3 regions of the Bowmanella yangjiangensis genome follow, and region 1 is predicted to be linked to each of the others. Evidence: predicted binding sites of a transcription regulator. Region 1 holds the regulator's gene; each other region holds the start of a gene.
The links. Region 1 encodes FNR, which switches genes on or off when oxygen is low (the NO sensors DNR and NnrR bind a similar motif). Its sites were predicted from a motif close to TTGATCTAGATCAA; they were not measured.
Positions count from the first base shown of each region.

Region 1 (4,271 bases):
TTGCCGCGGCACTAGAAAAGCATTCAGAGCATCCGTTAGCTAAAGCTTTCAATGCTTATCAGGTAGAGCCTGCCACTCAGGTCGAGATTATCGCCGGATTAGGGCTCTGCGGAGACGTCAACGGCGTACATTATCAGTTAGGCAGTTCGCACCTGATTAAACATGAGATTCCTACAGCCTTACAGGAATGCAATGTGTTATTGGCTGACAAGCAGCAAGTATTAGCGGGATTCGTGCTAACTGACCAAGTACGAAGTGATGCCCTGAACATGCTTAGTGACCTGAAAGGATATGAGCGCTGTATTATTAGTGGTGACAGTCAGCACAATGTTGAAAAGATTGCCGCACAGCTGCAGATAACCAAGATGTACAGTCAGTGTCGACCGGAACAGAAACTAAAAACGGTGAAAACCCTGCAAGAACAGGGGCACCAAGTGTTAATGGTCGGAGATGGCATCAATGACACACCGGTCTTGGCAGCCGCCCAGGTATCAGTTGCCGTTGGTGGAGCGACAGACTTAGCAAAAAATGCCGCCGATATTATATTGATCAACCCGACCCTGACGTTGCTGCCAGAATTGTTCAAAATGGCTCAGCGCACCAAGCAGAAGATTATGCAAAACATGGGGTGGGCCTTAGGATACAATGTATTGGTGCTGCCTCTTGCGGTATCTGGCTATCTGACCCCCTGGTTGGGCGTGATAGGCATGTCGCTTAGCTCAATTATCGTAGTGGCCAATTCGGTGCGACTACTCAAAGCGGAGTCATAATGGGCATTCTGTATATCCTAATTCCTCTGGCCATTGTGATTGTGACTGTGGCTATCCTGATTTTCTTTTGGGCAGTAAAAGCCGGTCAGTTTGAAGATCTGGAACGTCAGGGACACAATATTTTGTTCGACGACGACAAAGAACAGAAAAATAAGGCAAATCAGTCGCGTGACTGAACTAAATCTACTGTCAGCCTTATTGTTGGGATTGGCTGGTAGCGTTCATTGTGTCGCCATGTGCGGTGGAATTGTTGGGGCGTTAAGCTTTTCCATTCCGCCTAAAAAACGCCCGCTTCCCTACGAACTTGGCTATCACTTCGGCCGTTTATTTAGTTATACCTGCGCAGGGGCCATCACTGGTGGACTCGGGATGCTTTTTTCCCATCAAGTCGCAGGGGGCATTCATTTACTGACAACTCTCAGTGCGCTTTTTTTGTTGGCCATGGCTTTGTATATTGGGAATTGGTGGCGTGGTTTGTCATGGTTGGAAAAACAAGGTGCCCGATTATGGAAACCATTGGCGCCTTTATCTAAGCGCTTTATTCCATTTAAACACCCTGTCGCTGCTATCCCCTACGGTATGATTTGGGGCTGGCTACCCTGTGGCTTGGTATACTCTACTCTCACCTGGAGCATGGCCAGTGGCTCCTCTTTAACCGGCGCCCTGACCATGTTCACCTTTGGGCTTGGAACATTACCTGCTCTTTTAACACTTGGGCGCTTCAGTCAACACATAAGACCACTTTTGAATCATCCGCGTAGCCGGCTGGTAATTTCCATTGTTCTCGCGGCATTTGCGGCTTGGTTGCTCCTATCGCCATTGATTATCAAAGCTATAGGCTAACCCGCCGTAAATTCGAATTCGCTTTAACCAAGTGCAAAAAATGCTAAGCTAGCAGCCTGTTTGCATGTTAAGCCGTGTCTACTATGAATCAACACCGCGAATGTACTATTAGTTGTCAAAATTGCAGTATTAGTCAGCTCTGTCTGCCCTTTACCCTGAACGACAACGAACTGGATAAATTGGACAACATTATTCAGCGTAAACGCCCCTTTCAGAAGAACGAGCGTTTGTTTCAATCAGGGGACAAGCTGAATAGCTTGTATGCTGTGCGTTCCGGATCATTTAAAAGCTTTGTTTTGGCGCCTGACGGTGAAGAACAAATAACAGCCTTTCACCTGCCTGGTGACATTATCGGTTTTGATGCAATTCATCACCAAGTGCACAAGAGTTTTGCCCAAGCGTTAGAAACTTCTATGGTCTGTGAAATCCCCTTCCAAACTATGGAAGTATTGTCAGGGGATCTGCCGCGCTTGCGTCAGCAAGTGATGCGTCTGATGAGCCACGAAATTCAGGCGGATCAGGATATGTTTATGTTGCTGAATAAGCGCACTGCTAATCAGCGGTTGGCACATTTCCTCGCGCATTTGGGGGAGCGATACCATGATCGTGGTTTCTCCGGTAGTCAGTTTAGACTGAGCATGACCCGCGCTGAAATTGGCAATTATCTGGGGCTAACCGTAGAAACCATCAGCCGCCTGCTAACCAAGTTCCAGAAACAAGGCTTAATTCAGGTGGATGGAAAATTCATTACCTTGGTTGACCCTAAGCAGTTAAGAGAACACCAGGAAAATGCACAGTTGTCGGTTAACAGTTAGATAGACTGGCTTTGATCTGGCACAAAGGGTAATAAGGTTAGCTAAACTAGACTTAAGCTAGTCGGAGTAAATGCGAAGAGGCAATGATGAACTACAAAAAATTGTTGGTAGTGATTGACCCAACCACCGAGCAGCAAAAAGCCCTAAAGCGAGCTCTGCTAATTGCGGAGAAAACTGGGGCCAGCATTACGGCCTTTTTGTCTATTTACGATTTCTCGTACGAAATGACCACAATGTTATCGGTTGACGAGCGTGAAACCATGCGCCAGGCCGTGGTGGACGACAGAACCGAATGGCTGACCGAATTACTCAGTAAACAAGTCAATAATGCCGCTCTGGCGTTAGATGCCAAGGTGGTGTGGCACAACAGACCTTTCGAAAGCATTATTTATGAGACCATTGAGCATGGCTATGACCTGATAGTTAAAGGCACTCATGAGCATGGTGGTCTTAAATCGGTCATATTCACCCCAACCGACTGGCATTTGATGCGCAAAGCACCCGTACCTGTGCTTTTGGTGAAAGAACATGCCTGGCCTGAGCAAGGTCAGATTATTGCGGCGGTTAATGTGGGTACAGCAGATGAAGAGCATAGTTCGCTGAACCAGAAAGTGACCCATACCGCATTGGCTTTTGCCCGCACACTCAATGGCCAGGTCAACCTGGTTAATTCCTACCCCGGTACGCCAGTGAATATTGCCATCGAAATACCAGAGTTTGATCCGGGCAGTTTTAATGAATCGGTGCGCAATCATCACACCGAGGCGATGAAGACCTTCGCCAGCAATCATGGTATTGCGCCCCAGCACTGCTTCGTAAAAGAAGGCTTGCCTGAGGATGTGATACCCACAGTTGCTGCTGACGTAGATGCAGAATTAGTGGTTATTGGCACTGTTGGTCGTCATGGTATATCTGCAGCGTTGATAGGCAATACCGCTGAGCATGTTATCGATATGCTCGATTGTGATGTATTGGCGGTTAAACCTGACGGTTTTATCAGTCCGTTACAAAAATGAAGATAGTAAGGGCCGCCAGTTTGGCGGCTTTTTTTACCCTGATTATTCAGACCCACCGCTAAGCTATTCCCTCCTCCAGACACAGAAAATATGTAACTTGTGGTCAAGCTAGGTATAATCCCGCCCTCATTGCAGAGGTGGCCTATGACCCGATTAGACGAACTGAGCGCAAAGCAAAAATACAGCTTCAACAAACTCCAAAAACGCTTGCGGCGCTGTGCCGGAAAAGCCATTGACGATTTCAATATGATTGAAGATGGCGACAAAGTGATGGTGTGCCTGTCTGGCGGTAAAGATAGCTATGCAATGTTGGATATTTTGCGTTACTTACAAAAAGTGGCGCCCATTCATTTTGATCTGGTAGCAGTAAACCTGGATCAGAAGCAGCCAGGCTTTCCTGCGCATGTATTGCCTGAGTATCTGGACAGCCAAGGCGTTGACTACAAGATAGTCAATGAAGATACCTACAGCATAGTGAAAGAGAAGATCCCAGAAGGTAAAACTACCTGCTCACTGTGTTCTAGGTTACGTCGCGGTATTCTTTATCGTACGGCGACCGAGTTGGGGGCAACTAAAATTGCGCTCGGCCATCATCGCGATGACATGCTGGAAACCCTGTTTCTGAATATGTTTTATGGTGGCAAATTGAAATCTATGCCGCCGAAGTTGGTAAGTGACGACGGCAAACAAATGGTGATCAGGCCATTGGCTTACTGTGCAGAAAAGGATCTAACACGCTATGCCGATATGATGGTCTTCCCCATCATTCCCTGTAATTTATGTGGTTCGCAGGAAAATCTGCAGCGCAAGGTCATTAAGCAAATGCT
Region 1 is NZ_JAHDJU010000001.1:2,002,844-2,007,114, reverse strand. It holds gene KJY73_RS08945 (heavy metal translocating P-type ATPase) at 1-770, shown strand, start outside; gene ccoS (cbb3-type cytochrome oxidase assembly protein CcoS) at 770-946, shown strand; gene KJY73_RS08935 (sulfite exporter TauE/SafE family protein) at 939-1,613, shown strand; gene fnr (fumarate/nitrate reduction transcriptional regulator Fnr) at 1,697-2,428, shown strand; gene uspE (universal stress protein UspE) at 2,512-3,444, shown strand; gene ttcA (tRNA 2-thiocytidine(32) synthetase TtcA) at 3,589-4,271, shown strand, end outside.

Region 2 (4,271 bases), on a different contig from region 1:
AAGAACATGTTGACCAGGCTCGACTTTCAGCCCCATCGCTTCAAAAGACTCTCTGGCAACATCTAACTCGATGGGGTCAAAGATAGCGCTGGCTGGTGCAATTAAGCGGATTGTATCGCCTGGTTTTAATGCCTTGGGTCTGACACTGACCCTGGCTTGGGCAGCCTGACCAACCGACGGAATAAGTTGGCTGGCCAACAGGCCAGCGGCGGATGCTTTAAAAAAGCCTCTGCGATCCATGATAACTCCTCATATTTGTACCCAGGTTCCGCTGCATAGCGGATAATTCAGGACTAACTGCAGCCAGGACTTTGACTTACACTCTACCTGTCATTAACCTTTTAAAAATAAATTATTACCACAAAATCACATATAAGTAATAAACAATGAAATCCGTTATCTTGCTAGCGAGTCTTTTTATGTCACTGTCAGCATCAGCCGAAAATTGGCAATCATTTCAGGTTGAAGGCTTGAATAAAGCGCAAATCCGCCAACAGGATATTCAACCTCATCTGCAGCAGATTATCGACAGTCCGGTGTTCAACGTAGAACATATTGGCAGCTCCTACCTTGGCCGGCCTATCCACCGAATTAAAATCGGCAAAGGCAGCACCAAACTGATGCTGTGGTCGCAAATGCATGGTGATGAGTCCACCGCCACCTCCGCGTTATTTGATTTAATGCGGCGCATGGAAAAAGACCAAGGGTGGCGGCAAAGTTGGCAGGACAAACTGACCATTTATATGATCCCTATGCTCAACCCCGATGGTGCTGAGCAGGCTACCCGCACCAACGCCCAAGGCATAGATATTAATAGGGATGCCCGTGCACTGCAGACACCGGAAGGGCGTCTTCTGCTGGCGCAGGCAAAAGAATTAAAACCGGACTTCGGTTTTAATCTGCACGATCAGAATCGTTTTTATAGTGCCGGACACCATAACAACCCGGCCACCATTTCACTGCTGGCACCAGCCTTTAATGACAGGAAAAGTATCAGCCCAGCCAGACATCGCGCTATGCAGATCATTGGCGTTTTGAAGGAGGTGGCCGATGCGCGCATCCCCGAACATCTGGGTCGTTACGACGATACTTATGCACCACGCGCCTTTGGCGACAATCTGGCTGGTATGGGGATCAGTACCATTTTGATTGAATCTGGCGCTCACCGCCAGGACCCCAACCGCCAGGTGGCCAGGGAAATGAATCTAATCATGCTCAGTGCGGCTATAGATAGCATTCAGTCAGGCAGCTATGCCAAGCAGGATTTATCTGCCTATACAGACATTCCGTTTAATCGCCGAGAGGCCTTTCGCGATGTGCTGATGAGTGATTTACTGGTGAAGGAAGGGTCACAACAATACCGCATCGACCTGGCGATTGACTTGAACTTACCTAATGCACGGCAACCCAGAATTAAGGAAGTGGGTGACCTGACGGTTTACTCCGGCTTTTTTGAATTTGATGCCAATGGCTGGCAATTTCAGCCAGCTAAGGGTTATACCCTGAGTGACGCCACCACACTTACGCGTGAGGACTATCTTGCACTTCTCCAGCAGGGATACGGGTATTTTGCATCCGATGCGGATAAGCTGGACAACCAAAGTGGCTTACCCATGGCTTTTAGCAACGTCAGTATGTCAGATACCCGTCCAAGGGCTGGCCATCGGGCAGTATTCTTTCTGGAACATAAGGACGGCAGAAAAATTGCTGTCATTGAGGGCTTATTGATAGACCTTAACAGCGGCAAGGTGCTGAACAGTTACAGCACCTAACCACCTAAGTAAAAAAGGCGGTGTCTTTCAACACCGCCACCCCTGACAGAGGTTGGGAACTTTAGAAGCTGTAACGTGCACCCAGCATGAAGATCATGGGGTCGATGTTAACTTTTGCAGACTGTACATTAGTGCCATTGATGCGTACTTCGGCATCGGTATCAATGTCAGCCCAGGCAACCATGGCGTGTACGCCCCAGTTGTCATTTAAGCGGTAGTTAAAACCCGCTTGTACAGCAAGACCTACCGAATCATCCAAATGCAGGCTAACTTTGTCGCCAGCGGACGCTGCGCCTGTCGCTACCAGCACATCAGTCAGAGCCGGGCTGACCTTCTCAGAGAAGAACAGCGTATAGTTCAGGCCAAGACCAACGAAAGGACGAAACGCTTGTTGCTTGTCCATAAAGTGATACTGGGCCAGCAAAGTTGGTGGCAAATGCTTAGTTTCGCCAACATCCAGACCGTTGACCGCACCTACAGTGCTATCCAGAGTAATGTCATGGGAAAACGGCGTGGCAGCAATCAGCTCCAGGGTCCAGTTGTCATTCAAATCGTAGTCAAAAGTCAGACCCAACTGAGTGTTGCTGTCGACATCCAGTTTGCTGGAATTCTGTGGCAGACCAGCAACCGTCTCAACAACGTTCAGGTAAGTACTGTCCGCATTAGGGTTAACATTGATGGCGCCTACATTTACATGGAAATCGGCCAGCGCAGCTGGGGCGAATAAAGCGGCAACCAAAGCAGAAGTGGTGAACAGAGATTTCATTTATTCTCTCCAAAGTGTTGTGTGTCTGGAGAGGATTGTCTGCTCCTATTGATCTTAAAAAGCTGATTGAGATCAAGTTTTCACTTGCTGATTTAGCAGGGTACAGTGGCAAACAGCACAACCATGATCCAGGTCAACAAAAGGTGCTGGCTGATGCACAATAACTGTTTATAAATTCATCATGGACAGGGAGACGTTGCACGGTGCCGGCAAAAATAGTTCTGAGACTGTCCAGCAGTTCATTGAGCTGCGCTGCGGATAATGCATCCGCCATCGGATGATATGCTTCAGGCTGAATCCCCTGCCCTAGCATGACCTGTTGCCAGGCAACCTCGGTAAATAACTCGTCCTGTTCTCTGAACACCTTGCCAGTCTTGGCAAAAAGGGCCAGCTTTTGGTTCAAACTATCGGGGATCGACATATCCCGGCAACGCTGCCAAAACGGCTCTTCCTGCCGATTCAGTACATAATGCAGAATAATGAAGTCACGAACTTGCTCAAACTCGGTTTGTGACTGACGGTTAAACTCATCAATCTCCTGCTGCACCCAACCTTGTCTGGGAAATAACTTAAGCAACCTGACAATGCCACTTTGCACCAGATGTAAACTGGTCGATTCCAATGGCTCCAGAAAGCCACTGGCCAGCCCCAGTGCCACACAATTTTTATGCCACTGCTGCTTGCGTCTGCCTGTAGTAAAGCGAATCAGGCGGGGCTCAGCCAAAGCCGGGGCATCCAACTGCTCCATCAACAGGGCAGAAGCTTGCTCATCCGTTAAATACTCACTGCAGTACACCAGTCCGTTGCCGGTTCTATGCTGCAGCGGAATGCGCCAGCGCCAACCGGCTCGATGAGCGATAGAGCGGGTATAAGGTTGCAGAGGTGCAGTGCGCTCACTTGGAACCGCCATGGCCCGATCGCAGGGCAGCCAGTGACGCCAGTCATCAAACTCGACCTTAAGCGCTTCACCCAACAACAAGGATCTAAAACCGGAACAGTCAACATACAAATCAGCCTGGATAAACTCACCGCTACGCAGCCGCAGACTCTCTATGCTTCCATTTTGCTTGTTGAGGTTCACTTGCTCAATCAGACCTTCAAGGCGCTTAACCCCCCAGCCTTGGCTGAGCTTACTCAGGTACTTGGCATAAAGGCCGGCATCAAAATGATAGGCATGTACCAGTCCGGGTAACTTAGTATCAGGGACGCTGCTGAGCGGTTGAAACTTGTTAGCCTTTGCCGCCTGATAGTTAAGGGAAAAGTCCCACAGGCTGTCATTGCGACCATGGGCAACAGCGCGCAACCAACTGTGATGAAAAGGCGCTAAACCCATCTCTTTGCCCAAACCACCGAACGCGTGCATATAGCTATGGCCCTGCTCGAGCCAGTTCTCAAACTCAATACCTAGTTTAAAGGTGCCACCGGTTTCCCGTAAGAAGTCCGCTTCACTGATGCCTAACACCCGGTTGAAGTGCTGAATCGGTGGAATGGTTGCCTCGCCCACCCCCACAGTGGCAATGTCATCGGACTCAACCAGTGTAATATCCAGTTGTCGTCCCATCATACGCGACAACATGGCTGCGGCCATCCAACCGGCCGAACCGCCTCCGACTATCACTACGCGCATGTTATGCCACCTTATTGCTGGAATCCGTTAACCACACAATTGTCATTATGCAGACTGAATTTGAATAAAAAAACACCCCTGCAGATGACTCAGACAGAGGTGTTTT
Region 2 is NZ_JAHDJU010000002.1:1,136,159-1,140,429, reverse strand. It holds gene KJY73_RS14310 (S66 peptidase family protein) at 1-240, opposite strand, end outside; gene KJY73_RS14305 (M14 family zinc carboxypeptidase) at 387-1,772, shown strand; gene KJY73_RS14300 (OmpW/AlkL family protein) at 1,834-2,538, opposite strand; gene KJY73_RS14295 (tryptophan halogenase family protein) at 2,672-4,165, opposite strand.
Region 2: KJY73_RS14300 (OmpW/AlkL family protein) is a predicted target of FNR. The motif match lies at 2,601-2,614, and genes of this name have one in related genera.

Region 3 (4,271 bases), 2.0 Mb from region 1:
TCCTTTCCTTATTAACGGCATGGCAAATTCACCACAGAGTGAAGACCGACATAAGGCGCACGTTATTGCATAATATGTTACTGATAGAAAGCCCACAGAGCCTTGCGATACAGGTTTACAAAGAGCTTTCCCCGACGCTATCCATACATAGACAAGAACTTATCATGCAGTTGTTCCTGGCTTTCCGGGTGCGAGGGGTCGGGCTCGATGCAATCAACAGGGCAGCAGGCCACGCATTGTGGCTCATCATAATGCCCCACACACTCAGTACACTTATTAGTGTCTATTACATAGATCTCTGCTCCCATGCTTATCGCCTCGTTGGGGCATTCCATAGGGCAGACATCACAGTTGATACATTCTTCAGTAATGTAAAGTGCCATTGGCTTAACTCCCGACCTGATAGAAAGGTTGTCTGGTGGTACTTTGCAGTGGTAGGTTGCGCATCAAGATACCCATGTCAGCTCTGACGTTATCAGGTCCCTTGACCCACACTTTATAGCCCGCGCCCGGCGCTACTTGCATCGGCAACCCAGACTCGGTATGCATTTGGGTCAAGGTAAAATCATAGTTCCCGCCTGGTGTCATTAGCTCGAGACTACACCCCTGCATAAACTTATTTTTGACCTCCACCAGCAAGCTGCCGTCAGCACGTTGCTCCAACACCTCACCAACCAGTTGCTGACTGTCACTGACAGAACTGCCATCTTCGTAGTTCTGATACTCATCATGAGTATGCCGACGTAAAAATCCTTCGGTATAACCTCGGTTGGCAAGCTTCTCTAACTCTTCTAGTAACTGCACGTTAAAAGGCTTGCCCGATACGGCATCATCAATCGCTCGCCGATAAGCCTGAGCGGTGCGGGCACAATAGTAGAACGACTTGGTTCTTCCCTCGATTTTTAGAGAATCAACCCCTATCTCGATGAGCCGCTGTACATGTTGCACGGCTCTGAGATCTTTGGAGTTCATAATGTAAGTGCCGTGCTCATCTTCAAATACCGGCATCAACTCATCCGGACGCAAAGCCTCTTGCAAAAACGCTTGCGGCTTAGCAGTCTCTTCTTCTTGAGCCCCTCCACATTGACTCCCTTGCATACCATGCACCTGATATTGCCATCGGCAAGCGTTAGTACAGGTTCCTTGGTTAGGGTCGCGCTTGTTCATATAACCGGATAGTAAACAGCGGCCTGAATAGGCCATGCACAATGCCCCGTGCACAAAGACTTCGAGTTCAATATCCGGGCAGCGCTGACGGATCTCCTCGATCTCTTCCAACGCCAACTCCCTAGATAATATTACCCGCTTGATACCTTCCTGCTGCCAAAAGCGCACAGTCGCCCAGTTCACGGCGTTAGCTTGTACCGATAGATGGATATCCAGATTGGGAAACGCATCTCTGGCTAACATTATTAAGCCAGGATCTGACATGATCAGGGCATCCGGATTCATCTCCACCACCGGGCGCAAATCCTGTAGAAAGGTTTTAAGCTTACTATTATGTGGAGCTATGTTATTCACGACATAGAGCTTCTTTCCTTGCGCGTGCACTTCATCTATAGCTTCAGCCAACCTGGCATGATTGAACTCGTTATTCCTAACCCTTAGTGAATAGCGAGGCTGGCCGGCATAAACGGCATCGGCTCCATAAGCCAAGGCATAGCGCATATTTTTTAGGCTACCTGCCGGACTTAGCAGTTCCGGTTTGCCCTTGGTGGTGGACATAAAATAACTCCGCGAAGAATATGGGATACTGGCATACTACGCAGAATTTCGATGGCAGGTGTTAATCAGGATCAATAAACTTAGGTTAAACTGTACAGGTTATTCGGTGAGCCGTTACACCGTGAATAAAGGGGCAACCATGGGTTTTGTCTGCCCTTACTGACGGCTGTAAGAACTTTTGCACAAATATTTAGCAGAAAACGGGTTTTTAACTGTGTTTTCCTGTATACTTGCGCGCGATTTTTTTCCCTTAAACTTTGTGAAGGAAACCATGGCAGATTTATCCCTCTACAGAAATATTGGTATTTTCGCCCACGTTGACGCGGGTAAAACTACCACTACAGAACGCATCCTGAAGCTCACTGGTAAGATCCACAGACTGGGTGAAGTGCACGATGGTGAATCCACCATGGACTTCATGGAGCAGGAAGCCGAGCGCGGTATTACTATCCAATCAGCAGCAACAACCTGCTTCTGGAAAGGCCACCGTTTTAACGTTATCGACACTCCCGGACACGTTGACTTTACGGTTGAAGTATACCGTTCACTGAAAGTTCTGGACGGTGGTATAGGTGTATTCTGTGGTTCTGGCGGTGTTGAACCTCAGTCAGAAACCAACTGGCGCTATGCTAACGATTCTGAAGTTGCTCGTCTGATCTTCGTCAACAAGCTTGACCGTATGGGTGCAGACTTCTACCGCGTTGTTAAGCAAATCAAAAACGTACTGGGCGCAAACCCACTGGTTATGACCCTGCCTATCGGCCGTGAAGACGAGTTCGTTGGCGTGGTTGACGTACTAAACAAACAAGCGCTTGTTTGGGACGATAGCGGACTGCCAGAGAATTTCGAAGTTAGAGAAATCCCTGAAGACATGGTTGATCTGGTAAATGAGTACCATGAGCAACTGGTCGAGACTGCCGTTGAGCAAGACGATGATCTGATGATGGCCTACATGGATGGTGAAATCCCATCAATTGAAGACCTGAAGCGTTGTATCCGTAAAGGTACTATCAATCTGTCTTTCTTCCCTACCTTCTGTGGTTCAGCCTTTAAGAATAAAGGTATGCAGCTGGTATTGGACGGCGTTATTGATTACCTGCCAAGCCCAACAGAAGTTCAGCCTCAGGATCTGACCAACGAAGAAACCGGCGAGCCTACTGGTGAAGTGGCTACTGTTTCTGTTGATGAGCCTTTCCGCGCTCTGGCATTTAAGATCATGGATGACCGTTTCGGTGCCCTGACCTTTATCCGTGTTTACTCTGGTAAGCTGAACAAGGGTGATACCATCCTGAACTCTGCTACCGGTAAAACCGAGCGTATCGGCCGTATGGTAGAGATGCACGCTAACGACCGTAACGAGCTGACTGGTTGCCAAGCCGGTGACATTCTGGCGTTCGTAGGTATGAAGAACGTGAAGACTGGTCACACTCTGTGTGATCCTAATCACCCTTGTACTCTGGAACCTATGATCTTCCCTGAGCCGGTAATCTCTATCGCCGTTGCACCAAAAGACAAAGGTGCTTCAGAGAAGCTGGGTAACGCATTGTCTAAGATGATCGCGGAAGACCCAACTTTCATCGTTGAAACCGACGAAGACTCTGGCGAAACCATCCTGAAAGGTATGGGTGAGCTGCACCTAGATATCAAAGTAGACATCCTGAAGCGTACTTTCGGTGTTGAACTGGTTGTAGGTAAACCTCAGGTTGCTTACCGTGAAACTATCACTAAGCCAGTTGAAGATTCATACACCCACAAGAAGCAGTCTGGTGGTTCCGGTCAGTTCGGTAAGATTGATTACCGCATCCGTCCTGGTGAGCCAGGTACAGGCTACAAGTTCAGCTCTACTGTTGTAGGTGGTAACGTTCCTAAGGAATTCTGGCCTGCCATCGATAAAGGCTTCAAGAGCATGCTGGACGAAGGTACCCTGGCTGGTTACCCGGTTCTGGATCTGGAAGTAGAGCTGTTTGACGGTTCATTCCACGCGGTTGACTCATCAGCCATCGCGTTCGAAATTGCCGCTAAGGGCGCCTTCCGTCAGTCTATTCCAAAAGCTGCACCACAGCTGCTGGAGCCGATCATGAAAGTTGACGTGTTCACTCCTGAAGATCACGTAGGTGACGTTATCGGTGACCTGAACCGTCGTCGTGGCATGATCAAAGATCAGGAAGCTGGTGTAACTGGTGTGCGCATCAAGGCAGATGTACCTCTGTCTGAAATGTTTGGCTACATCGGTTCACTGCGTACTATGACTTCTGGTCGTGGTCAGTTCTCTATGGAATTCTCACACTACCTGCCTTGCCCGGCCAACGTGTCTGAGAAAGTCATCGAAGAAGCGAAAGCGCGTAAAGCTGCTGCGAAGAAGTAATAGCTTCAAAGCCTAAAGAAAAGCCGACCTTATGGTCGGCTTTTTTATGTCTGAAATTAATTCCATCACTGCCCCGCATATCCTTGTTTGCATCCGAAAGCAAAGCATCCTTGAGCTTTTTTTAACCAGTCGGGTTAAGTTGTTTGTTCAACAGGGTATGGAAGTACTGCGTGGCCAAACA
Region 3 is NZ_JAHDJU010000001.1:28,481-32,751, reverse strand. It holds gene KJY73_RS00155 (YfhL family 4Fe-4S dicluster ferredoxin) at 138-383, opposite strand; gene trhP (prephenate-dependent tRNA uridine(34) hydroxylase TrhP) at 388-1,725, opposite strand; gene fusA (elongation factor G) at 1,997-4,090, shown strand.
Region 3: trhP (prephenate-dependent tRNA uridine(34) hydroxylase TrhP) is a predicted target of FNR. The motif match lies at 1,787-1,800, and genes of this name have one in related genera.